One region of the Arthrobacter sp. TMS2-4 genome, then DNA from elsewhere that is predicted to be linked to it. Evidence: riboswitches for the same ligand, from Rfam matches in the RefSeq annotation. Region 1 holds a riboswitch; each other region holds the start of a gene.
What was found. A riboswitch is a leader RNA that binds a small molecule or an ion and turns the genes downstream of it on or off. The one in region 1 is predicted to bind cyclic di-AMP.
Positions count from the first base shown of each region.

Region 1 (5,501 bases):
TGGATCTTCACAAACCCATGACCCCGGGTGCGGGAGGTGTTCGACATCAGTCAACGCCTCATGGGCGGCAACGAACCAGACCTCACTGAGCGCGTGTGCGCTCTGCGACCGAGCGCGCACCAGCCGAGATAACTGTCTTCCATCTGCAACTGCGACAGGTTGGTCGCCGTCTTCCAGGGCGGGGACTATCCTCGTCTCCGATAAGCTCCATCCTCAACTGAAGTGATCGCGCACGCTGCAGACACGATGGATGAACTGCCGAACCTCGACTCCCCGCTTATCAGAACCGTGACCACAGACCACAGACCATGCCCAAGGATCGTTGAGCCCTACGAGTTGGCCGCACTGGCCTCGAGCAAAGCGCATTCAGTTGGGACGATTACCTGCGGGCGGGGATGCCGAAGCCGGTGAGTCCGCGTGGTTTGTAGATCGACAGGCCAAGCGCGACACCCAGGACGATGAGGGCCGCGCCGGCGTGGAGGATGGGTGATGCGTTCGGCAGCAACTCCCCCGGCCCGGTGGGCGCGGCGGGGTTGCGGGCGGCGCCGGCTAGAAGGGTGAGTGTCTCCATATAGAGGAGCAGGATCACGGTAGCGAGGACGGTGATGAGCAGTTTGATAATCACCCAGTAGTGGCGGATGAGCCCCCAAGGGGTGCCGAGGGACTGGATGATGCCTGTGACGAGCGAGGCGATGCTCAGGGGTACGAGGGCCAGCCGCCCGATGGTTTCCATCGAGGCGTAGGCGGCGCGCGTTGTCCACTCGTCCTGTGTCGTCGCGGCGGCGATGGCGAGGATGAGGAACGCCGCAATAGCGCCAAACCACCCGACGGACGCGCCCACGTGAAGCATGAGGGCTGCCTTGCGCAGGCGCGGGGGCATCACCATCAAGACGGAAGGACCTGGCTAACACTGGTTGCTGAGTCACCAAGGGCCCCGTGCATCCCGGGGCCGTGCTGGATGCCGAGGGCACTAGAGATCAGCAAGGCTGCGGCGATGACCAGAACGATGGCGAGGAAAACCTTCACCCAGCGGGGCATCGGCGGGCGAGGCGGACGCCGGTCAGCTTGGGTTCGGGTGCCGCCCTGATCGGTAGGGGGTCGATCCGATGATTCCGCTATGCATGGTCCTCTCAGCGCAGCCGTTGATTCCTCGATACAAACTGTACAGGGGCTGAACAGGTTGTATTAGGTGGAGCGCTTTGTAGGGTGAACCCATGGGGAAGTTGTGGAAGGACACCGTGCAGGAACACCGAAGCTCTGTCCGGGAGGCGGTGCTGGATGCGGTGGCACGACTGGTGGGTCAGGGTGGGGTGCCGGCTGTGTCGATGACAAAGGTTGCTGACGTGGCCGGAATCTCCCGCGCGACCCTCTACAAATATTTCCCGGATGTGGAAGCGTTGCTCGCGGCGTGGCACGAGCGGCAGGTGAATCAGCATCTGGTTCATCTTGGTCAGATGCGCGTTCACGCGGAACGAAGTGGGAATCCGCTTCAGACGCTGAGGTCGGTACTTGAGGCGTACGCGGTGATGTTGCAGCAAGTACCCATGGCGGAGGCGCCCGCGTTCCTGCACCAAGGTGTACACGGCGCGCAGACGCAGGAGCATCTGCGCGACTTTCTGGAGGCCTTGATCAGGAGTGCCGTGAAAACGTGCGCGCAGGAGGCCGGAGGAGGTGTCCGCTCGGACATTGCGCCCCGGGAACTTGCCCTGTTCAGCCTGCACGCTGTGAATGCGGCCGCCGCCCTGCCCTCTGCCGATGCAGCCCGCAGTCTGGTCGGTGTGATCGTGGACGGCTTGGTAATACGTCCATAGGTTCGTCCATAGGTCCGCTTCCGGTGAGCGCTCACAAGGAGCGGCCAGCGGCGTGGGGTGTTTTGGGCAGAGAAAAAGCGGCAGGCACCCCCGTCCAGGGCACCTGCCGCCTTCTCAGTCTATGGAGACGGCGTTCAGGTCAGCGAGTATTAGCCGTTGACTCGCACGAAGGACGAGCCAGCCAGGTCAGACAGCGGGTGCTTGATGGTGAGGTTCGCACCGTTCATGCCGCTGCTGATGACTTCGCCGTTGCCGACGTAGATGCCGATGTGACCGGGGCGGATGACCAGGTCACCGGGGGCGGGCGTGGAGACGACCGTGCCGTACTGGTAGAACTGTGTCGGTCCGAGGTCCCCGACGTTCAGGCCGATCGAGCGCAGGGCCCGCTCGACGAGGATGGTGCAGTCCTGGATGGAGCCGAGCTGGCCGTAGGCCGAGGCGACCAGGGCCGCACCGACACCGCTTGCCGAGACATCGCCGGCGGGAGCCGCAGGGGCTGCCGGGGCGATCGGGGCAATATTGGACGAGAGCAGCTGGACACCGGCCGGTGCTGCGGCAGGGGCCGGAGCGGTGTAGGAAACCTGGGTTGCCGGTGCTGCGGCAGGGGCCGGAGCGGTGTAGGAAACCTGGGTTGCCGGTGCTGCGGCGGGCACAGCAGCAGGGCTCGCGGCGGCCGGGGCCCACGTCGAAGCAGCGGAAGCACCGGAAAGGGTGATCTGCTGGCCCGGGTAGATGACCGAGGCGTAGGACAGGCCGTTCTGCGCCAGGAGCGCGTTAAGGCTGATGCCATGCAGGGCGGCGATGCCACCCATGGTGTCACCCGCAACGACGGTGTGGACGCCGGCTGCTGCAGCGGGAGCCGCGGTAACAGGTGCTGCGGTGGCGGGAGCCTGAACGGTGGTGCCGGCTGCTTCCTGCGTGTAAGTTCCGGCCTGGGCGGGAGCTCCTACGGCGAAGACAATACCGCCGGTCGCAGCTGCGATGATGGCCGGCTTGCCCAGCGCTACAGCGCCGGTCTTCGCGGAATAGGACAGCCCTTCAAGGGCGATCGAGTGATTGACGGTGGCGCGGTGGCGCGCTGAAGTGATTCGTGACATGCGTCGGTTGCCTCTCCCATGCCTGCGGGGTGAGCTGTCGGGTTCGGATGGGAGTGCACCCGGCCGCTTCATCCCAAGGGACGGAAATAAAGCGACTTAACCCCAAGGACCACGCGTGGTGGCCCGTACATCTTGGGTCCCCCGTTCCTGCCATACGGATATGAACGGACGTATCCCCGGCAGCGGCAGGACTCGGCATTCTGCCCGGGAGTGTTCCAGCTGGTGCTGTGAACACTCGATGACAATACCCCCCGCTGGTATCAAATGTCACGTTGGGGTAACGAACGCAAGGGAAAGGCCGCATGCAACACGCCGCGCTGCATGGAAGCGGGGCCCGAGGCGAACTTCGCTTGAGCCCGCCATGTCAAGGGCGCACCCGCACTCCCGTAGCCTGAGGCACCTTTTCGGAGCCAAGCAGGGGATGATTAAGGCGTGAAGAAGATCTCACTTCACCCCTCTTGTTTATATACCCCCAAGGGGTATATATTTTTGTTGTCGAAAGGAACGACGTGACCACCGAAACCGAGGCTTCTGTTCAGCGGGGATACACCGCTGATAAGGACGCCTACCTCCGCAGGCTCAAGCGCATCGAGGGCCAGGTGCGCGGTATTGCCCGCATGGTCGATGAAGACAAATACTGCATCGACATCCTCACCCAGGTCGCGGCCATCAATAAGGCCCTCCACGCGGTGAGCATCGGCTTGCTCGAAGAGCACATTGCGCATTGCGTTGTCGGAGCAGCTCATGAATCCACCCAGTCCGGAGATTCCGCCGCCGTCGACGCGAAGGTCAAGGAAGCGACCGACGCGATCAGCCGACTGCTTCGTTGACGGTCCGCCGGCAGCCTTGCCGGCTCCGGGCAACCCTGCCGGGTGCCAGATCCCATTCCTCCCCGCTCTGCCGAGAAAGAGAACATCCCATGCAAACGACCATTAACATCACTGGTATGACCTGCGGCCACTGCGTCTCGTCGGTCATGGAGGAACTTTCCGGCGTGCCCGGGGTCGAGGGGGTCGATGTGCAGCTCAACGCCGGTGGGGTCTCCACAGCGACGATCACGGCCGACGTGGATCCCGATCCGGCAGTGCTGAGCAAAGCAGTAGAGACCGCCGGTTACACGGTCGTCGACAGCTGACCCTCACACCACCACAGCCTGCATCCCGAACGGGATCCCCACCGCGCCTGTGCAGGGCACAGTTCACTTCCGCGGAGGAGTCGGCACGAGGATTTTCGGGGCGCCATTACGGTACTGAACCCCTGGCACCGCCAGGCAAGCGGTAGGACAGGGCCAGCGAAGCAGTACTTCCCGACGTCGTCCAGCGGTGTCATCGAGCACCGCGCCTCACCAGAGGCACCTCACCCACAGCACGTCATCGAAGCCACGGCAAGGAACTAGACGCATGAGCACCGACACAGGCGTGGGCACCACTGCCGGACAGATCATCGATCTCGACATCGAGGGCATGACCTGCGCGTCCTGCGTAAGCCGGGTGGAACGTAAGCTCGGAAAAATCGAGGGTGTTCAGGCCTCGGTGAATCTCCCACTCGAGTCCGCGACCGTCACGGTACCCGAGGGCGTGAGCGTTTCGCAGATCATCGACACCGTCAACGCCATCGGCTACAAGGCGACCCTGCGCAGCGCTAGCCAACCGACTCGGCAGCCCGCTACCGAAGCCACGGCAACCCGCGTGGCCACCCCTGCAGGTCCTTCGTCTACTGGTGCCGGCGATGACACTGCCGGTGTAGTCGCGCCCGGCTACCGGGTCGGTCCGGGATCGGAGGGGAACGCGCCGTCGGGGCTAGGCGGGTTCGCCGAATCACGGGAAAACGTTGACGCCGCCAGGTCCCGGGACGACGCGAAAGCCTCAGCCGCGGAGAGAAAAGCCAGGTCCTTGAAACGGCGCCTCATCATCGCAGCCGGTTTCACCATCCCGGTGACGATCATCTCGATGCTGCCGGCAGCCCAGTTCCCGCACTGGGGGTGGGCTGCCCTTCTCCTTTCCCTGCCCGTGGTCACCTGGGCGGCCTGGCCGTTCCACCGGGCGGCCGCAATCAACGCCCGCCACCTCTCATCCACCATGGACACCCTTGTGTCCATCGGTGTCGCTGCGGCATTCCTGTACTCCACCTGGCAGCTCATCGCTGATCCGATGCTGACCGCCCACACCGGCATGGACATGAGCGCCCACAGCCTCTACTTCGAAGTGGCGGCCGTCGTCACAACCTTCCTGCTGCTGGGCCGGTTCCTGGAAGCCAACGCAAAACAGCGCGCAGGAAACGCGCTCAAAGCACTGCTGAACCTTGGAGCGAAGGAAGCAACCGTCCTGCGCGACGGGGTAGAAGTGAAAGTTCCGACAGCATCCCTGACTCCCGGAGACGTCTTCGTCGTCCGGCCGGGCGAGAAGGTGGCCACCGACGGCTTCGTCATCGAGGGCCGCAGCGCGGTCGACACCTCCCTCATCACCGGTGAATCCGTTCCCACCGAGGTCGGCCCGGATGACACGGTGATCGGCGCGACGATGAACACCAGCGGACGCCTGCTGGTCAAAGCCACCAGGGTCGGCAGTGAGACAACCCTGGCGCAGATGGGACG
Region 1 covers NZ_JBTNDI010000017.1:30,096-35,596, reverse strand. The annotation lists gene ACX80F_RS15775 (LVIVD repeat-containing protein) at 1-21, shown strand, start outside; gene ACX80F_RS15770 (DUF2269 domain-containing protein) at 380-850, opposite strand; gene ACX80F_RS15765 (TetR/AcrR family transcriptional regulator) at 1,215-1,811, shown strand; gene ACX80F_RS15760 (C40 family peptidase) at 1,961-2,908, opposite strand; cyclic di-AMP (ydaO/yuaA leader) riboswitch at 2,915-3,082, opposite strand; gene ACX80F_RS15755 (metal-sensitive transcriptional regulator) at 3,418-3,738, shown strand; gene ACX80F_RS15750 (heavy-metal-associated domain-containing protein) at 3,828-4,043, shown strand; gene ACX80F_RS15745 (heavy metal translocating P-type ATPase) at 4,309-5,501, shown strand, end outside.

Region 2 (5,501 bases), on a different contig from region 1:
CCGCGCATATAGGGAGGCTGTGCAGGCCCACCGGTCACTCGAGGTGATCCACCCGGTGTCGGTGACGCAGGTGGGTGTGTGCAGGCGGGCTGCTGGTTCCTGCTGTCCATCTGGGTGCGGGACAAGCAGCGAAGCGTGGGGGAGCTTGTGCCGTGCCCTTGACGACGCTCCTATAAGAGTCAAATGACGAAGAGGTGGAGGTAGCTAACATCGTCGACGAAGTGAATAGATGCTGTGCTTCGTCTTCCCGCCTCCTCTTAGTACATCACCTCATGTACCATCGAGGGCATGGAGACGTTGACCCACTATTCTGTGCTCGCTCGATTCGGGTACGCCTTGTCGGATCCAGTTCGCGCTCAGGTGCTCCTGTCTTTACGGGATGCGCCGTCGTATCCCGGTGAGTTGGCCGAGCTGGCAGGAGTGTCCAAGCAGCGGCTGTCGAACCACCTGACGTGCCTGCGGGGGTGTGGTCTGGTCGTTGCCGTTCCTGAGGGAAGGCGCGTCCGGTACGAGCTCGCGGATCGAAAGCTCGGTGACGCTCTGACGGCATTATTGGCCGTTGTCGCGGTGAGCGAAGCACAGTGTTGCTGCACTACCCAGGCAGACCACGTCGATGGAAAGGTTTGCTGCTGATGAGCACTCATACCCACGTGGAAGCAGCCCGGCAGGGTCCGACGGGGGAGAGACGCGCGGTCCTGTCGCGGCGGATCCGTCTGTTCGTCGCGGCGACCATCACCTACAACGTCATCGAAGCGGTCGTTGCGATCAGCGCCGGTACGATCGCGTCCTCGAGCGCCCTGATCGGGTTCGGCCTGGACTCGATCGTCGAGGTCCTCTCCGCGGCCGCCGTGGCGTGGCAGTTCGCTGGCCGTGACCCGGAGGCCCGAGAGAAGACCGCGCTGCGGCTGATCGCCTTCTCGTTCTTCGGTCTCGCCGCGTTCGTGACGTTCGACGCCGTCCGGTCCCTCCTCGGTGGGGCTGAGGCCGAGCACTCCCTGGTCGGGATCATCCTCGCCGCAGTGAGTCTGGCGGTCATGCCGTTCCTGTCCTGGGCGCAACGCCGGGCCGGCCGTGAGCTCGGGTCCCGGTCCGCCGTCGCGGACTCCAAACAGACCCTGCTCTGCACCTACCTGTCCGGAGTCCTGCTGGTGGGTCTGCTACTCAACAGCACTCTCGGCTGGTCCTGGGCCGACCCGATCGCCGCCTTGGTCATCGCGGCTGTCGCCATCAAGGAAGGCCTCGAAGCATGGAAGGGCGACTCGTGCTGCGCCCCGTCCTTCGAAAACCTCGACACCCACGACAGCGTTGACACCGAGGGAACACTCCGACCGGTGACACGGACTCGTGCTGCAGCACCAACAGCACCGATACCGCCAGGACGACCAACACCGCAGGTGTCGCGGTAGCTGCTACGCCGGGCACTACGGCGGGAGCCACCGCGCTGACGTTAACGACCCGGCCTGCTGCGATGAGCGCCCCGACTGCACCAGCTGTTCCGGTAGTTGGCGCATCCTGCGCCTGCTGCACGCACGACTAAAACACGAGAAGCACCAAGCAGCGTCCTATTTACTTGGCTCGCCTGTTGCATCACCGTTCCTCTGCATTCCAGGGTCCGTATTCAGCACTCGGTGTTGAGCGCTGGGTGAGCAGGTCCGGGCCTAGGTGTACTGCCCAGGGACGTTGGTTTATGTGTGACGTCTTGAACTGACGAAGACCTCCGGTGGAGGGTGGAGCTGTCTAGTTCCCCACTACCCGTCCGGAGGTCTTCGTGTCTCACGCTAATGCTGCTCTCACCCCGGTTCAACGTCTGCGGATTGGGAGGCTGATCGTCGACGACGGTTGGACTGTCTCCCGTGCGGCTGTGTTCTGTCATGTGTCGTGGCCGACCGCGAAGCGGTGGGCGGACCGGTACGAGGCGATGGGCCGCGGCGAGATGACAGACCGGTCCTCACGCCCGCACCACACCCCCCACGAGAACCCCGCCAGCCCTGGTGCGGAAGGTTGTGCATCTGCGGTGGAAGAAACGCCTCGGACCCGTCGGGATCGGTGCTCGTCTCGGGATGCCGGCCTCGACCGTCCATGCGGTGCTGACCCGCTGCCGATTGAATCGGCTCCGCCATGTCGACGTCCGTACCGGGGAACTGGTCCGACGATACGAGCACGACAAACCCGGGGCGATGATCCACGTCGACGTGAAGAAGATCGGCAACATCCCGGATGGCGGCGGCCACCGCTATGTCGGACGGCAGCAAGGACGGAAGAACCGACAGTCGACACCGGGAACCGCGCGGAGCAAACACCGCAACGAACTCCTCGGCACGGCGTTCGTCCACACGGTCATCGACGACCACTCCCGCGTCGCCTATGCAGAGATCCATGGCGACGAGACCGCGATCACTGCGATCGGTGTCCTCCGACGGGCGATCTCGTGGTTCGAAGCCCGCGGAGTCGCCGTCGAGCGCGTGCTCTCCGACAACGGCTCCGCCTATCGCTCCCACGCCTGGCGGGATGCCTGCATCGAGCTCGGAATCAAGCCCAAGAAAACCCGCCCCTACCGGCCTCAGACGAACGGCAAGATCGAACGTTTCCACCGCACCCTCGCCGACGGCTGGGCATTCTCCCGCCACTACAACAGCGAATCAGCCCGCCGCGCAGCCCTGCCCGGATGGCTCCACGAATACAATCACCACCGGCCCCACACCGCCATCGGAGGAAAACCACCGATCACACGGTTAACCAACCTGCCTGGGCAGTACACCTAGCGCAGCAGTCTGCTGATCGCCTGGGTTGCTTCCTTGACCTTGGCGTCAATGACGTCCGAGGATCCGCTCGTCGCAGCTTCCTGAGCTGCGTCAACGACGCAGTGCTGCATGTGGTTCTCAAGCAATCCGAGGCTGACCGCGTGCATGGCGCTGTTGACCGCGGCGACCTGGGTAAGAATGTCGATGCAGTACTTGTCCTCGTCGACCATGCGGGCGATACCGCGCACCTGGCCCTCGATGCGCTTCAGGCGTCGCAGGTACGCATCCTTATCCGCTGCGTACCCGTGAGCTGTGCGCCCAATCGCTTTTTGATTCTGGCCGGTGTGGATCTCTGTGGCCTCACCGGCTGCTGCGGAGACCGCTTCGTGAGATGTTGCAGTGCTGGCATACGTTCCGGTTTCGGAGCTCACGGTCATTTCCTTTCACCACCAATCGATGCGATCCGGTTGTGCCGGCCCAAGATCGTTGGTGACTTCCCCTGCTGCGCCCCTCGCGCAGCAGCTTCCAGTATCGCTGCCGATTAGGTCCCTTGTCCCTATATCCGCGGCATATCCGCGGCGCTTTGTTGACCTTGGTAACCATCCGGTATCCGGCTCACGGCGTGTTGCGAAGACACGCCGCAGGCCGTTACCTGAACGTGACTTTGATACCACCCTGGGGTATTGTCATCGCATGTTCCCGGCACCCGTCGAGAACATTCTCCCGCGCAGAATGCCGAGCCCTGCCGCTGCATCCGGGACCCGTTCGTACAACCCATTAGGCAGGGACGGGGGAACCACGTTTCCACCGGGCCACCGCACTCACTGGTGCGATGACCCTCGGGGTTAAGTCGATCCGACAACCTAGGCACGACCTGCACGTTGCGTCCGCGACTGAAGGAATGCACAGGCTTGAACGACGGCCGGGTGAACTCCCATCCGAACCCGACAGCTCACCCCGCAGGCATGGGAGAGGCAATCACCATGTCACGTACGTCCATTCCGGCGCGCCACCGCGCCGTCGTCACCCACTCCATCGCCCTCGAAGGCCTGTCGCACTCCGCGAAGACCGGTGCAGTAGCACTGGGTAAGCCCGCCATCATCGCAGCAGCAACCGGAGGCCTCGTCTTCGCCGTCGGCGCCCCCGCACAGGCCGGCACCTACACCCAGGAAGCCACTGTGAGCGCTGTGGGCACCGTCGCCCAGGCACCCGTCGCAGCGCCTGCTGCAGCAGGCGTCCACACCGTCGTTGCCGGCGACACCCTCGGCGCCATCGCTGCCAAGCACAGCCTGAACCTCAACACGCTCCTGGCCCAGAACGGCCTGTCCTACGCATCGGTCATCTACCCCGGACAGCAGATCAAGCTCACCGCAGGAGCCAGCGCCGCCGTCAGCCCGGCCGCTGTCCCCGCAGCAGCACCAGCCAGCCAGGTCTTCTACGCAGCCCCCGCCCCCGTTGCAGCTCCTGTCGCGGCCCCCGTTGCGGCCCCCGTTGCCGCAGCACCGGCCGGCTTCCAGCTGACCTCTGCCTCTATCGCCCCGATCGCCCCGGCAGCCCCCGCGGCTCCTGCGGTCCCCGCCAGCGGCGTCGGCGCAGCGCTTGTCGCCTCGGCCTACGGCCAGCTCGGCTCCATCCAGGACTGCACCATCCTCGTCGAGCGGGCCCTGCGTTCCATCGGCAAGAACGTCGGAGACCTCGGTCCCATGCAGTTCTTCCAGTACGGCTCGGTCGTCTCGACCCCCGCCCCCGGTGACCTGGTCATCCGCCCCGGCCACATCGGCATCTACGTCGGCAACGGTGAGGTCATCAGCAGCGGCATGAACGGCGCGAACCTCACGATCAAGCACCCCCTGTCGGACCTCGCCGGTTCGTCCTTCGTGCGCGTCAATGGCTAACACAGATTCAGCGGACGCCCAGCGTCCGTAAGCTGAACAAGAGTGGCAGGTGCTCTGGACGGGGGCGCCTGCCACTTTTTGTTAACGCCCCTCCGCGGACCCTGCTCGGACACACCAACGAATCTCGCAGGACCGATGGTGGACAAGGCGTCAGTTTCTCGGATGGTCCAGGTCGTGTAAGTGGTCCGGGTGGCGGAGTAAGCCGTCGACGACGACGCCCACCAGAAGGCGTGCGGCTTCGGGGGAGCGCGCTATCGCTGCCGCGTTCACCGCATGCAGGGCGAATGACACCAGATCATCGACGGGGACATCGTTGCGCACGGATACCGTGCTGAGCTCATGACCATCTGCTGAAGCAGTGGCATCACTGATGACCTCGGCCAGGAACTCGTGCAGGTGCGCGTGGGCCCTGTCCGTATGGGGCCCGGCATGCAGATACCCCGGCGCACGATCCATGGACGACTGCTGCAGCATCAGCGCATAGGCCTCGAGTACCGCCCGGACCGTCGCAACCGGATCCGTGCCGTGTCCATCGTGCTCATCGTGCTGTCCAGTACCGGCAACATAGTGTCCAGCCTGGTCGCGCACATGGTGGAGATGACCGAGGTGTTCCCCGATCTGACGCTCATGCCACGCCAACAGCAGGGCCTGCACGTCGGAGAAGTACTTGTACAAGGTCGCACGGGAAATCCCGGCACCTTCAGCCGCTCTCGTCATCGACACCGAGGACGCCCCGCCCTCTGCCACTAGCCGGGCAACACCGTCCAGTACCGCCTCCCGGACGGCGTCCCGGTGTTCCTGCACGGTGTCGTTCCACAGCTTCGGCATCCCACTACTGTACGACTCGTTCCACCATCGACACACG
Region 2 covers NZ_JBTNDI010000021.1:7,926-13,426, reverse strand. The annotation lists gene ACX80F_RS16360 (ArsR/SmtB family transcription factor) at 289-633, shown strand; gene ACX80F_RS16355 (cation transporter) at 633-1,406, shown strand; partial or broken gene ACX80F_RS16350 (IS481 family transposase) at 1,769-2,762, shown strand; gene ACX80F_RS16345 (metal-sensitive transcriptional regulator) at 2,759-3,178, opposite strand; cyclic di-AMP (ydaO/yuaA leader) riboswitch at 3,500-3,722, shown strand; gene ACX80F_RS16340 (LysM peptidoglycan-binding domain-containing protein) at 3,725-4,636, shown strand; gene ACX80F_RS16335 (TetR/AcrR family transcriptional regulator) at 4,787-5,464, opposite strand.
Region 2: it holds a riboswitch for cyclic di-AMP, as region 1 does, so the genes downstream of both, ACX80F_RS16340 (LysM peptidoglycan-binding domain-containing protein) here and ACX80F_RS15760 (C40 family peptidase) in region 1, are expected to answer to the same signal.

Region 3 (5,501 bases), on a different contig from region 1:
GTCGAGGCCGCGCGGGCGTTCGGGCTGGGTGGCCTCCGCCTGCTCACCACGGTGCAGCTGCCCGCCGTCGTCCCGGCGCTGTTCTCCGGCCTGCGACTGGCCCTCGCGCAGTCCTGGTTGTTCCTCGTGGCCGCCGAGCTCATCGCCTCGTCGATGGGCCTGGGATTTCTCCTCACCGACTCCCAGCAGACGGGCCGCGTGGACCGCATCATCCTCGCGATCATCCTGCTGGCGGTCATCGGGAAGACGACGGACGCGCTCCTCGGCATCGCCGAACGCTGGGCGGTGCGACGGTGGGCATAGGCGCGGGCACGACGACGGCGGCGGGGGCAGGCACGGCTGCAGACGCGCCGGCCGGCGCAGCCCGGACGACGGCCGACGCGCCCGGGGAGGAAGCCGCACGCCTCGCGTTCTGGGCGGAGCAGGCCGCCAGGCTCGACTGGGACACGCCCTGGCACACGGTCCACTCCTTCGAGAGGGCTTTGCCGCAGGTGGACGGGACGCTCAGCATCCCCGCCATCGCGTGGTTCGCCGGCGGCACCCTGAACGTCGCCGCGAACTGCGTGGACCGGCATGTCCGGGCCGGTCACGGCGATCGTGTGGCCCTCCACTTCGAGGGCGAGCCCGGGGACCGCCGTACCGTCACCTACGCGGAACTGCAGGACGAGGTGTCGCGGGCCGCGAATGCGCTGCTGGCACTGGGCATCGGATCGGGTGACCGGGTGGTCGTCTACCTGCCTGTCCTCGTCGAGACGGTGGTCATCACGCTCGCGTGCGCCAGGATCGGCGCCGTGCACTCGCTGGTCTTCGGCGGGTTCTCCGCGGAGGCGCTCCGCTTCCGCGTCGAGGACACGGGCGCCAAGCTCCTGGTCACCACCGACGGCCAGTTCCGACGGGGCGTCGCCGTGCCCGTGAAGGACAACGCCGACGCCGCGGTGGCCGGGGACAACAGCATCGAGCACGTCCTAGTGGTCCGCCGCACGGGGTCGGACATCAGCTGGACGGAAGGCCGCGACGTGTGGTGGCACGACGTCGTCGACACCGCCTCACAGCACCACGAGCCCGAGGGGTTCGATGCCGAGACGCCGCTGTTCATCATGTACACGTCGGGCACCACCGGGAAGCCCAAGGGCCTGGTCCATACCTCGGGCGGATACCTCACGCAGGCGTCCTGGAGTTTCGAGCACCTCTTCAGCAACCCGGACCCGGCGTTGCGCGAGCGGGACGTCCACTGGTGCACCGCCGACCTCGCCTGGGTCACCGCACACACCTACGAGCTGTACGGCCCGCTCTCCAACGGGGCCACCCAGGTACTCTACGAGGGCACGCCGAACACGCCCCATCCCGGACGCCACCTCGAGGTCATCGAACGCTACGGCGTCACGAGCTACTACACCGCACCCACGCTGGTCCGCTCGCTCATGGGCTGGTTCCCGGACGGCGTCCCGGGCTCCTACGACCTCTCGAGCATCCGCGTCCTCGGCACGGTCGGCGAGGCGGTCAACCCCGAAGCGTGGCGCTGGTTCCGCCGGAACCTCGGCCGCGACGAGGTACCCGTCGTCGACACCTGGTGGCAGTCGGAGACCGGCGCCACCGTACTCTCCCCCAGCCCCACCGATACGGACTTCAAGCCGGGGTGCGCGGCCCGCGCGCTGCCCGGGGTCAGCACGCGCATCGTCGACGAGGACGGCCGCGCCGTCCCCCCGGGCGTGCAGGGCTTCATCGTGGTGGACCGGCACGGCCCGGCCATGGCGCGCACCGTCTGGGGCGATCCGCAGCGGTACCTCGACTCGTACTGGCGGATGTTCGCGGCGCAGGGCTGGTTCCTGGCAGGTGACGGCGCGCGGTACGACGACGACGGAGACACGTGGATCCTGGGCCGCGTGGACGACGTCATCAACGTCTCGGGCCACCGCCTGTCCACGATCGAGATCGAATCGGCGCTTGTGGCGCACCCCCTCGTCACCGAGGCCGGCGCGTGTCCCGTCCCCGATCCCTTGACGGGCCACGCCATCGCGGCGTTCGTGGTGCTGGCGACCGGCGCGGATCCGGGCGAGGACGTCGCCTCGACGCTCCGCGCCCACGTCGCGGCCGCGATCGGACCGATCGCGCGGCCGTCCGCCGTCGTCGTCGTTCCGGATGTTCCGAAGACACGCTCCGGCAAGATCATGCGCCGTCTGCTCACGCAGCTCTACGAGGGCTCACCGCTCGGCGACACCACGTCCCTGCAGAACGAGGGATGCATCCCGGGGATCCAGGACGTACTGGCCCGCCGCTGACGCCCGGCAGGGTGAAGACGTTAAGAGAAGGAAGCGGCAGGCGCCCCGTCCAAGCACCTGCCGCTTCCCGCGTGTGGTTCGTTCGGTATCAGCCAGCAACCCGGACGAAGGAGGCTCCCGGGAGATCCGAGAGGGGGTGCTGCATGGTGGCGTTGACGCCGTTCATTCCGCCGCTGATGACCTTGCCGCCGCCGACGTAGATCGCGACATGACCACCGGTGATGACGAGGTCACCCGGGGCAGGGGTCCCCACAACGGAGCCGAACTGGAAGAACTGCGAGGGACCGAGATCGCCGACGGCGATGCCTGCGGAGCGCAGGGCCTTCTCGACCATCGCGGTGCAGTCCTGGGTGGTCCCGATCTGCGACTGGGCGGAGGCCACGAGCGTGCCGCCGACGCCGGAGGCGACCGGGGTGATCTTGCCGGACAGCAGGTGCACGCCGGGCGCGGGAGCAGCCGCCGCGGCCGGGGCGACAGCCGCCGCGTACTGTGCCGGCGCCGCGGGGGCGGCAGCAGGAGCAACGTACGCTGCGGGAGCGGCCTGCGGTGCGGGGGCGGTCTGGGGTGCGGCCACGGTCACCGACACCGTGCGGACGGGAGCCGCAGCGGCACCCGTCGGGATGAGGATGGTGTCGCCCGGGAAGATGATCGAGGAGACGGACAGGCCGTTCGCCGTGAGGACGGCGGAGAGGTCCACGCCGTAGCGTGCCGAGACGGCACCCAGGGTGTCGCCGGAGACGACCGTGTGCGTCGTGGAAGCGGCGGGAGCAACAGCCGGGGCTGCAACGGCAGCGGGGGCCGTCGTCGTGCTCTGCGTGGTGTACTCACCGGCGTTGGCGGTGCCCACAGCGGTGAGTGCGAGGCCCGAGGTGACGGCGGCGATGGCGACGGGGCGGCCTACAGCGGTGGCGTGGGCCTTCGCTGCGCGGGACAGGCCCTGGAGAGCGAGATTTCCGTCGACGTCGGCGCGGTGGCGTGGTGAAGTGGTGTTTCGTGACATGGTGTTGTACCTCTCCCATGCCTGCGGGGTGAGCTGTCGGGTTCGGATGGGAGTCACCCGGCCGCGCGCATCACCGGTGGGTGGTACGGCACGACTTAACCCCGAGGACGCCTGCAGGTTTCCCTGCGCGCCCGGTGGAACTGGTGGTTCCCCCGTCCCTGCCTTACTGGTTGCGAACGAGTCCCGGACGACGGCAGGGCTCGGCAATCCGTCCAGAAGCGCCCCACGGTCGCGGAGGCACTCGCTGACAATACCCAGGTGCTCCTCGATTTGTCACATTTTTGTAACGGGAGGTAGGGTGCCCCTCAACCGCGCAGCGCCCGCCAGCGACGAAGCGCGAGGAACGTCCCCGCCGCGCTGAGCGCGAGCAGCATCGCCTGCTGCACATAGAACCACTCCGTGACCACCACACCCGGGCCGCCGACGGCCACCAGGATGCTGCTGACCAGCGTGAGTGTCAGCGCGGTGCCGACGTACGAGAGCGTCTGCCACAGCCTCCGGTCCTGCGCCCGGCTTGCCGATCTCCAATCCTCCATCCCTCCACCCTAGGTGCCGCACGGCGTGCCTCCGCCGCCCCATCCGGAGCAGCGCGCAGGGGCCGGCTCATACGGGGACACATGGTTTGGTTCTGCGGCGGCCTGGTGTCAGACTCGACCCGACCATCCCGAGCGGCTGAGAGATCTGGCTCACTGACGCCGCAGCAACCCTGGCCCCCGCGATCCCGCGGCGACATGAGGGTGCTACTGCCAGGACGATGGAGGAAACCATGAGCAGCGCCACGGCCGCCTTCGGCCGCCACCCCGATCCCCGGTCCTGCCCCGCAGTATCCCGACCCAGCAAGGCAGGTGCCTGATGGCAGAACGTTCCTTCGGCTTCCGGACGCGCGCACTGCACGCCGGCGGCACTCCCGACGCCACCCACGGGGCCAGGGCCGTCCCGATCTACCAGACGACGTCCTTCGTGTTCAAGGACACCAACGACGCCGCCAACCTGTTCGCCCTGCAGAAGTACGGCAACATCTACTCGCGGATCGGCAACCCGACGGTCGCCGCGTTCGAGGAGCGCATCAGTTCCCTCGAGGGCGGGATCGGGGCGGTGGCGACGGCGTCGGGCATGAGCGCCGAGTTCCTCACCTTCGCGGCGCTCTGCCAGGCCGGTGACCACATCGTCGCTGCCTCGCAGCTGTACGGCGGCACGGTCACCCAGCTCGATGTCACGCTGCGCCGCTTCGGCATCGAGACCACCTTCGTCCCGGGGACGGATCCTGCGGACTACGCGGCCGCCATCCGGGACAACACCAAGGCGGTCTACGCGGAGGTGATCGCGAATCCCTCCGGTGAGATCGCCGATCTGGCGGGCCTGGCCACGGTGGCCCATGACGCCGGCGTCCCGTTCATCGTCGACTCCACGCTGAGCACGCCGTACCTGGTGCGTCCCATCGAACACGGTGCGGACATCGTCATCCACTCGGCCACCAAGTTCATCGGCGGACACGGCACCACGCTCGGCGGCGTGATCGTGGAGAGCGGCCGCTTCGACTGGGGCAACGGCAAGTTCCCGATGATGACCGAACCCGTGCCGTCCTACGGCAACATCCAGTGGTGGGCGAACTTCGGGGAGTACGGGTTCCTGACGAAGCTGCGCACAGAACAGCTCCGCGACATCGGACCCTCGCTCTCGCCGATGTCCGCCTTCCAGCTCCTTCAGGGGGTCGAGACCCTCGCGCAGCGCCTGGACGAACACCTGGAGAACGCGCAGGCCGTCGCCGAGTGGCTGCAGGCGGACCCGCGGGTGGAGTACGTCAACTACGCCGGCCTCCCTACCCACGCGCATCACGAGCGGGCGAAGACCTATCTGCCGCAGGGGCCCGGATCCGTGTTCAGTTTCGGTATCAGGGGCGGCCGCAAGGCGGGCCAGAAGTTCATCGAGTCGCTGCAGCTCGCCTCGCACCTCGCGAACGTGGGCGACTCCCGCACCCTCGTGATCCACCCGGGCTCGACGACGCACCAGCAGCTCTCCACCGAGCAGCTCGCCGCGGCCGGCGTCCCCGAGGACCTCGTGCGCATCTCCGTCGGGCTGGAGGACCTCGAGGACATCCTCTGGGACCTGGACCAGGCCCTGGAGGTCGCGGTGAACTCCTCCGACGACGCTTTTGGGGACCTGCCGCAGGAAGCGGCCGGAGAGAACGACGGCGACGCCTCGGCGACGCGGGCAGTGGGAGT
Region 3 covers NZ_JBTNDI010000005.1:91,285-96,785, reverse strand. The annotation lists gene ACX80F_RS08805 (ABC transporter permease) at 1-303, shown strand, start outside; gene acs (acetate--CoA ligase) at 294-2,279, shown strand; gene ACX80F_RS08795 (LysM peptidoglycan-binding domain-containing protein) at 2,368-3,279, opposite strand; cyclic di-AMP (ydaO/yuaA leader) riboswitch at 3,285-3,464, opposite strand; gene ACX80F_RS08790 (hypothetical protein) at 3,585-3,815, opposite strand; SAM riboswitch class I at 3,936-4,040, shown strand; gene ACX80F_RS08785 (O-acetylhomoserine aminocarboxypropyltransferase/cysteine synthase family protein) at 4,132-5,501, shown strand, end outside.
Region 3: it holds a riboswitch for cyclic di-AMP, as region 1 does, so the genes downstream of both, ACX80F_RS08795 (LysM peptidoglycan-binding domain-containing protein) here and ACX80F_RS15760 (C40 family peptidase) in region 1, are expected to answer to the same signal.

Region 4 (5,501 bases), on a different contig from region 1:
CTCCGGCATCTCCGGTGCGCAGGATGTCCTGGGGTCGATCACCGATCCCGTGATCGTCGCCACCGCCGTGCAGGGCTGCCGCGCCGTGATCCACCTGGCGGCGAAGGTGTCCTTCACGGGGGCTCCCGCCGACTTCGACCGCACCAACATCGACGGGACCCGGATCCTGCTGGACGCCGCCCAGGCCGCCGGAGTAACCGACGTCGTCCACGTGTCCTCGCCGTCCGTCGCGCACGATGGCTCCTCACTGGTCGGGGCTCCCGCCGGCACCGCGGACCCGGAGCACGCCCGCGGTGACTACGCCCGCACCAAGGCCTCCGCGGAGCTGCTCGCGCTGGCGCGCTCGACGCCGTCGTTCCGGGTCGCCGCGATCCGGCCCCACATCGTGTGGGGCCCCGGCGACACCCAGCTGGTCGACCGCGTGATCGACCGCGCGCGGCACGGCCGTCTGCCCCTGCTCGACGGCGGGACGGCACTCATCGATACGACGTACGTCGACAATGCGGCGTCGGCCATCGTCGCCTGCCTGCGGCGCATGGACGCGGCGCAGGGCCAGGCTCTCGTCGTCACCAACGGCGAGCCCCGCCCGATCGCCGAGCTGCTCGCGGGGATCTGCCGGGCCGGCGGGGTCGAACCACCCGTCCGGTCCGTCCCCGGAGCACTCGCGCGCGGTGCGGGATCCGTCATCGAGCGGGTCTGGCTGCGGCTGGGCCGGACGGATGAACCGCCCATGACCCGCTTCCTGGCGGAGCAGCTGTCGACGGCGCACTGGTTCGACCAGCGGCACACGCGCACCGTGCTCGACTGGCGCCCGTCCGTGAGCGTCGACGAGGGACTCGAGCGCCTGGCGGCGTTCTACAGGTAGCCCCGGTGCGGCGCTCCTTTCCCTGAGCGCGCAGGTGTGGCGGGTCCCGCCGTCGAGAACCCACCCCGGGTGCGCGACGGGCGCGGACCCGGGCCTCGTCGGACAGTCCGGGAACGCAGAAGGACGGGATGCGTGATGCATCCCGTCCTTCTGACCGTCGAACTGGTGTTGCCGGCCGTGCGACCCGACTAGCGGGTGTAGTACCCGTCCACGGACATGGCGCTGACCGAGTGGACCAGGGTGCCCTGCGAGGCGTTCAGGGCGCTGACCATCTGCCCGTTGCCGAGGTAGATCCCGACGTGGCTGCCGCCGTTCTGGCTCACCAGGTCACCCGGCTGGGGGTTGCTGGTCGGCGTCATGGAGGCGAACTGGGCCCAGGTGGTGCGCGGCAGGTCGATGCCGTTCTGGGCGTAGGCCCACTGCACGAAGGCCGAGCAGTCCCAAGCGCCGAACGCGGTTCCGCCGTACACGTAGCCGGAGCCGACGCCCTGCATGGCCGTGCCGACGATGCCGCCGCCACCGATGGGCGCGATCGACGCCGCGGACTGCAGGCTGTAGGCGGGGGTGGCTGCCGGAGCAGGTGCTGCGGCGGGAGCGGCAGGTGCCGGCGCTGCGACCGGGGCTGCCACGGGTGCTGCGACTGGGGCTGCCACGATGGATGCCGACTGCACCGAATACTGCGCGGGGGCAGCAGGAGCGGCGGATCCACCGAGGGAGATCGACTGGCCGGGGTAGATGACCGACGCGTAGCCAAGGCCGTTGGCCGCGAACAGGGCGTCGAGGCTGATGCCGTGCATGGCGGCGATGGACCCGAGGGTGTCGCCGGCCTGGACGGTGTGGGTGCCGGCCGCTGCCGACTGGGTGCTGACCTCGCCGGCGGCGTTCGCGGGAAGCGACGCGCCGAGCATGAGGCCGGATGCAACGGCGACGACGGCGGCAGGCTTGCCGGCGACCGAGGCGCTTGCGGAGAAGGCCCGCGAGGCGGTGACGAAGGGGTTGGTGCGCGTGGGGACTGCCCGGTGGCGCGCGTTATGGCTCTGCTTGGACATAATGATGCCTTTCCCAATGCCTGCGAAGTTAGCTGTCGGGTTCGGATGGGACATCCGGACACGCTTCCTACAGACCGTCGTCCCCAGTACCGGTCTGCGCGTGTCTTTACCCCTAGGACCCGTGATCGAGTCCGCTAGTGGTTCCCCCGCCCCTGTCGAATGTGTAGTGCGAACGGTCCGTCCTCATCGACAGGGTTAGGCAGTGTGAGGATGGGCGCCCATCCGTTGTGGATCGGACGCGAGACCAACCGTACCGGCTGGTAACGCCAGTTGTCACATTTAGATCACGAGGTGTGGATCACCTTTTTCTGCCCCGAGATCTCAGATCCGTGCATTGCGTGGTCTGGCCTGGCAGGACGGGCACAGGTAGGACGACCTGTTCATGAACGATTCGCGGCGCAGCAGCGTGGTCCGTCCCTCGGACGCGCACCGGCGGCAGGGCCGGCCCTCCCGCCCGTAGGCCTCCAGATCACGGGCGAAGTACCCCGACGCACCGTTCACGTTCACGTACAGGGAATCGAAGCTGGTGCCGCCGGCCGCCAGTGCCCGTTCCATCACCGAGGTGACGGCGTCGACGATGCGTCGGGTGTCGGGGCGACGCATGGTGTCCGTGGGGCGCGCGTAGTGGAATCCGGCCGCCCAGAGCGCCTCGTCGGCGTAGATGTTGCCGATCCCGGAGATGAGCCCCTGATCGAGGAGGGCACGTTTGAGACCTGTCCGGCGCGCGCGCAGGCGTTCGTGGAACAGGTCGAGGGAGAATCCGGGGTCGAGGGGATCGCGCGCGATGTGTGCCGCCTGCCGGGGTACGAGTGGCAGGTTCGAGGCGCCGAGCCCGCCGGGCAGGCCGTCCGGCGTGGCCTCCAACTCTGTGACGAACATCCCGCCGAAGATCCTCTGGTCGACGAACCGCAGCTCGCCCGGCAGCGCTGTGCCGTCGTCGTCGTCCGCCGGGGAGAGTGCGAAGCGGACCTTCAGGTGCTTTTCCGATGGAGCATCGGGTGCCTCGACCAGGAGCTGTCCGCTCATCCCCAGGTGCGCCATCAGCGCGACGTGCGGGCGGTCGCGGGGATCGTCGGGGTCCTCGAGGATCATCCACAGGAACTTCCCCCGGCGCACCACATCCCCCACCCGGGCGCCGGCGACGGTGCCGACGAAGTCCTCGACGCCGTCGAGGTGCCGCCTCAGGGACCGGGGATCGAGGACGTCCACTGCGTCGATGGTGCGGCCCGCCACCCAGCGCACGAGGCCGCGGCGGACGACCTCGACCTCGGGAAGTTCAGGCACTCAGGGTCCGTCGGGCGACAGGGTGGGATCGGGGACACCGGGGCTGCGGCCGTCGGCCGGAGCGGCGTCGGCCGGACGACCCGACGGCAGTGGATCCGGCGGTACGGCGAGCGTCTTCCAGGATGCGGCGGCGGCCTCCTGCTCGGCTTCCTTCTTCGAGTTGCCGCAGCCGGAACCGTACTCCGTTCCGCCGATCAGCAGGCGCGCCGTGAACGTCCGGGCGTGATCCGGCCCCGTCCCGTCGACGCGGTAGTCGATCACCCCGAGCCGCCGGGCAGCCGCCGTCTCCTGGATGCGGGTCTTCCAGTCGGTTCCCTCGCCCAGCACCGCCGCATCGCGCAGCAGCGGCCCGATCAGTCGCATCACCATGGCGCGGGCCGTCTCGATGCCGTGGCTGAGGTAGGCGGCCCCGATGACGGCCTCCATGGTGTCCGCGAGGATCGACGCCTTGTCCCGCCCGTTCGTCAGCTTCTCGCCCTGCCCCAGCAGCACGTAGCTGCCGAGGTCGAGGGCGCGGGCCACTCCGGCGAGTGCCTTGGTGCTGACGACGGCGGAGCGCCTCTTGGCGAGGTCCCCCTCGGAAAGATCGGGGTGGTCCCGGTACAACGCATCAGTGACCGCCAGTCCGAGCACCGAGTCGCCGAGGAACTCCAGGCGCTCGTTCGTCGGGATCCCGCCCTTCTCGTAGGCGTAGGAGCGGTGCGTGAGGGCAAGACGAAGCGTCCCGGTGTCGATGTCGACACCGAGACGCTTCGTGAGGTCTTCCGTATTCTTCACAACTGCATCAGCTGATCCAGCACCGGACGGGCGCCGGGCGGGCGTGAGCCCTGCCGTGCGCGGGTCCGTTGTCAGACGTCGGCGACCTTGCGGCCCTTGTACTCCAGGAACAGCGGGGTACCGGCGGAATCGGTGACAACCTTGGCCTGGTGGGCGAGGCTGTAGGTGACGCGGCCGTTCTCGAGGGTCTTGACCAGCTTGGGGGCGGTTGCCTTCCACTGGGACCGGCGTGCGCGGGTATTCGCGCGGGACATTTTCCGTTTCGGGACAGCCACGGCTAACTCTCTTCCTTCTCGTCTGACTCTGACTTGGGTGCCGCGTCCTGCTCGGCGGCAGTGCCCGTCAGCCCGGCAAGGGCTGACCAGCGAGGATCCAAAACTTCATGGTGGTGGTCCGGATTGTCGTTGAGCTGGGTTCCGCACTCGGAACACAGACCCTGGCAATCCTCTCGGCACACCGGCTGGAATGGCAGCGACGTAACCACCGCATCCCTCAGCACGGGTTCCAGATCGACCGAATCGTTCTCCACCCTGTGCTGTTCTTCTTCCTCTTCCACCGACAGCGACGCGGAGTCGCTGTAGAAGAAGAGTTCCTGGATCTCCACATCGCGATCGAACCGCAGTGGCTCCAGGCACCGGCCGCACTCGCCGGTCACTTCGACGTTGGCCGTTCCCGATACCAGGATTCCCTCGTGCACCGATTCGAAGCGCAGATCCAGTTCCATGTCGGAACCTTCCTGCACGCCGATCAGGGCGACACCGAAATCCTTGGGTACCGGTGCATGTTCTTCGATTGTCCGCATGCTTCCCGGACTGCGTCCGAGATCCTTGACACTGAATGTCAAAGGCGAACTGAGATCGCTTTTAATGGTGACTCCTGTAGAACATATGACCGACGTACCATCCTAGCCTGATCAGGCGGGCAGGCCCAAAACGGGTAGGGCGTCGGTGGTGTTCGGGGATCACGACGTCCGCAGCCGCCTGTTCACGGCGTCCGGGACGAAGGGCGTCACGTCGCCGCCGAGGGCCGCGACCTCCTTCAGCAGGGTCGAGGAGACGTGCGCGAATTCGGTGTCCGTCGGCAGGAACACGGTGTCGATGTCCGCAAGGTGGCGGTTCATGGTGGCCATGGGGAGCTCGTAGTCGAAGTCGAGGCCGGACCGCAGGCCCTTCACGAGGGCGGACGCCCCCTGTTCCCGGCAGAAATCCGCGAGCAGACCGTCGCCCATCGGGAGCACCGACACCCCGGGGAGGTGCGCGAGGCTCTCCGCGCAGAAGGCCATGCGCTGCTCCAGGTCGAAGCGGTACGTCTTCGCGTAGTTCGTCGAGACCGCGACGATCACCTCGTCGAAGAGCCGTGCGGCGCGGCTGATCACCTCGAGGTGGCCATTGTGGAGGGGGTCGAAGGATCCGGGGCAGACGGCGCGGCTCATTCCCCCACCGTACCCAGTCCCGCCGGCCCGCGACGGACCGGGCGAACCCCCGGCGGCGGGAGCGGCAATACTGGTGGGATGACGACAGACGATC
Region 4 covers NZ_JBTNDI010000001.1:684,970-690,470, reverse strand. The annotation lists gene ACX80F_RS03220 (NAD-dependent epimerase/dehydratase family protein) at 1-865, shown strand, start outside; gene ACX80F_RS03215 (C40 family peptidase) at 1,054-1,914, opposite strand; cyclic di-AMP (ydaO/yuaA leader) riboswitch at 1,917-2,124, opposite strand; gene mutM (bifunctional DNA-formamidopyrimidine glycosylase/DNA-(apurinic or apyrimidinic site) lyase) at 2,236-3,198, opposite strand; gene rnc (ribonuclease III) at 3,199-3,975, opposite strand; gene rpmF (50S ribosomal protein L32) at 4,047-4,250, opposite strand; gene ACX80F_RS03195 (YceD family protein) at 4,253-4,819, opposite strand; gene coaD (pantetheine-phosphate adenylyltransferase) at 4,937-5,407, opposite strand; gene ACX80F_RS03185 (aminotransferase class I/II-fold pyridoxal phosphate-dependent enzyme) at 5,486-5,501, shown strand, end outside.
Region 4: it holds a riboswitch for cyclic di-AMP, as region 1 does, so the genes downstream of both, ACX80F_RS03215 (C40 family peptidase) here and ACX80F_RS15760 (C40 family peptidase) in region 1, are expected to answer to the same signal.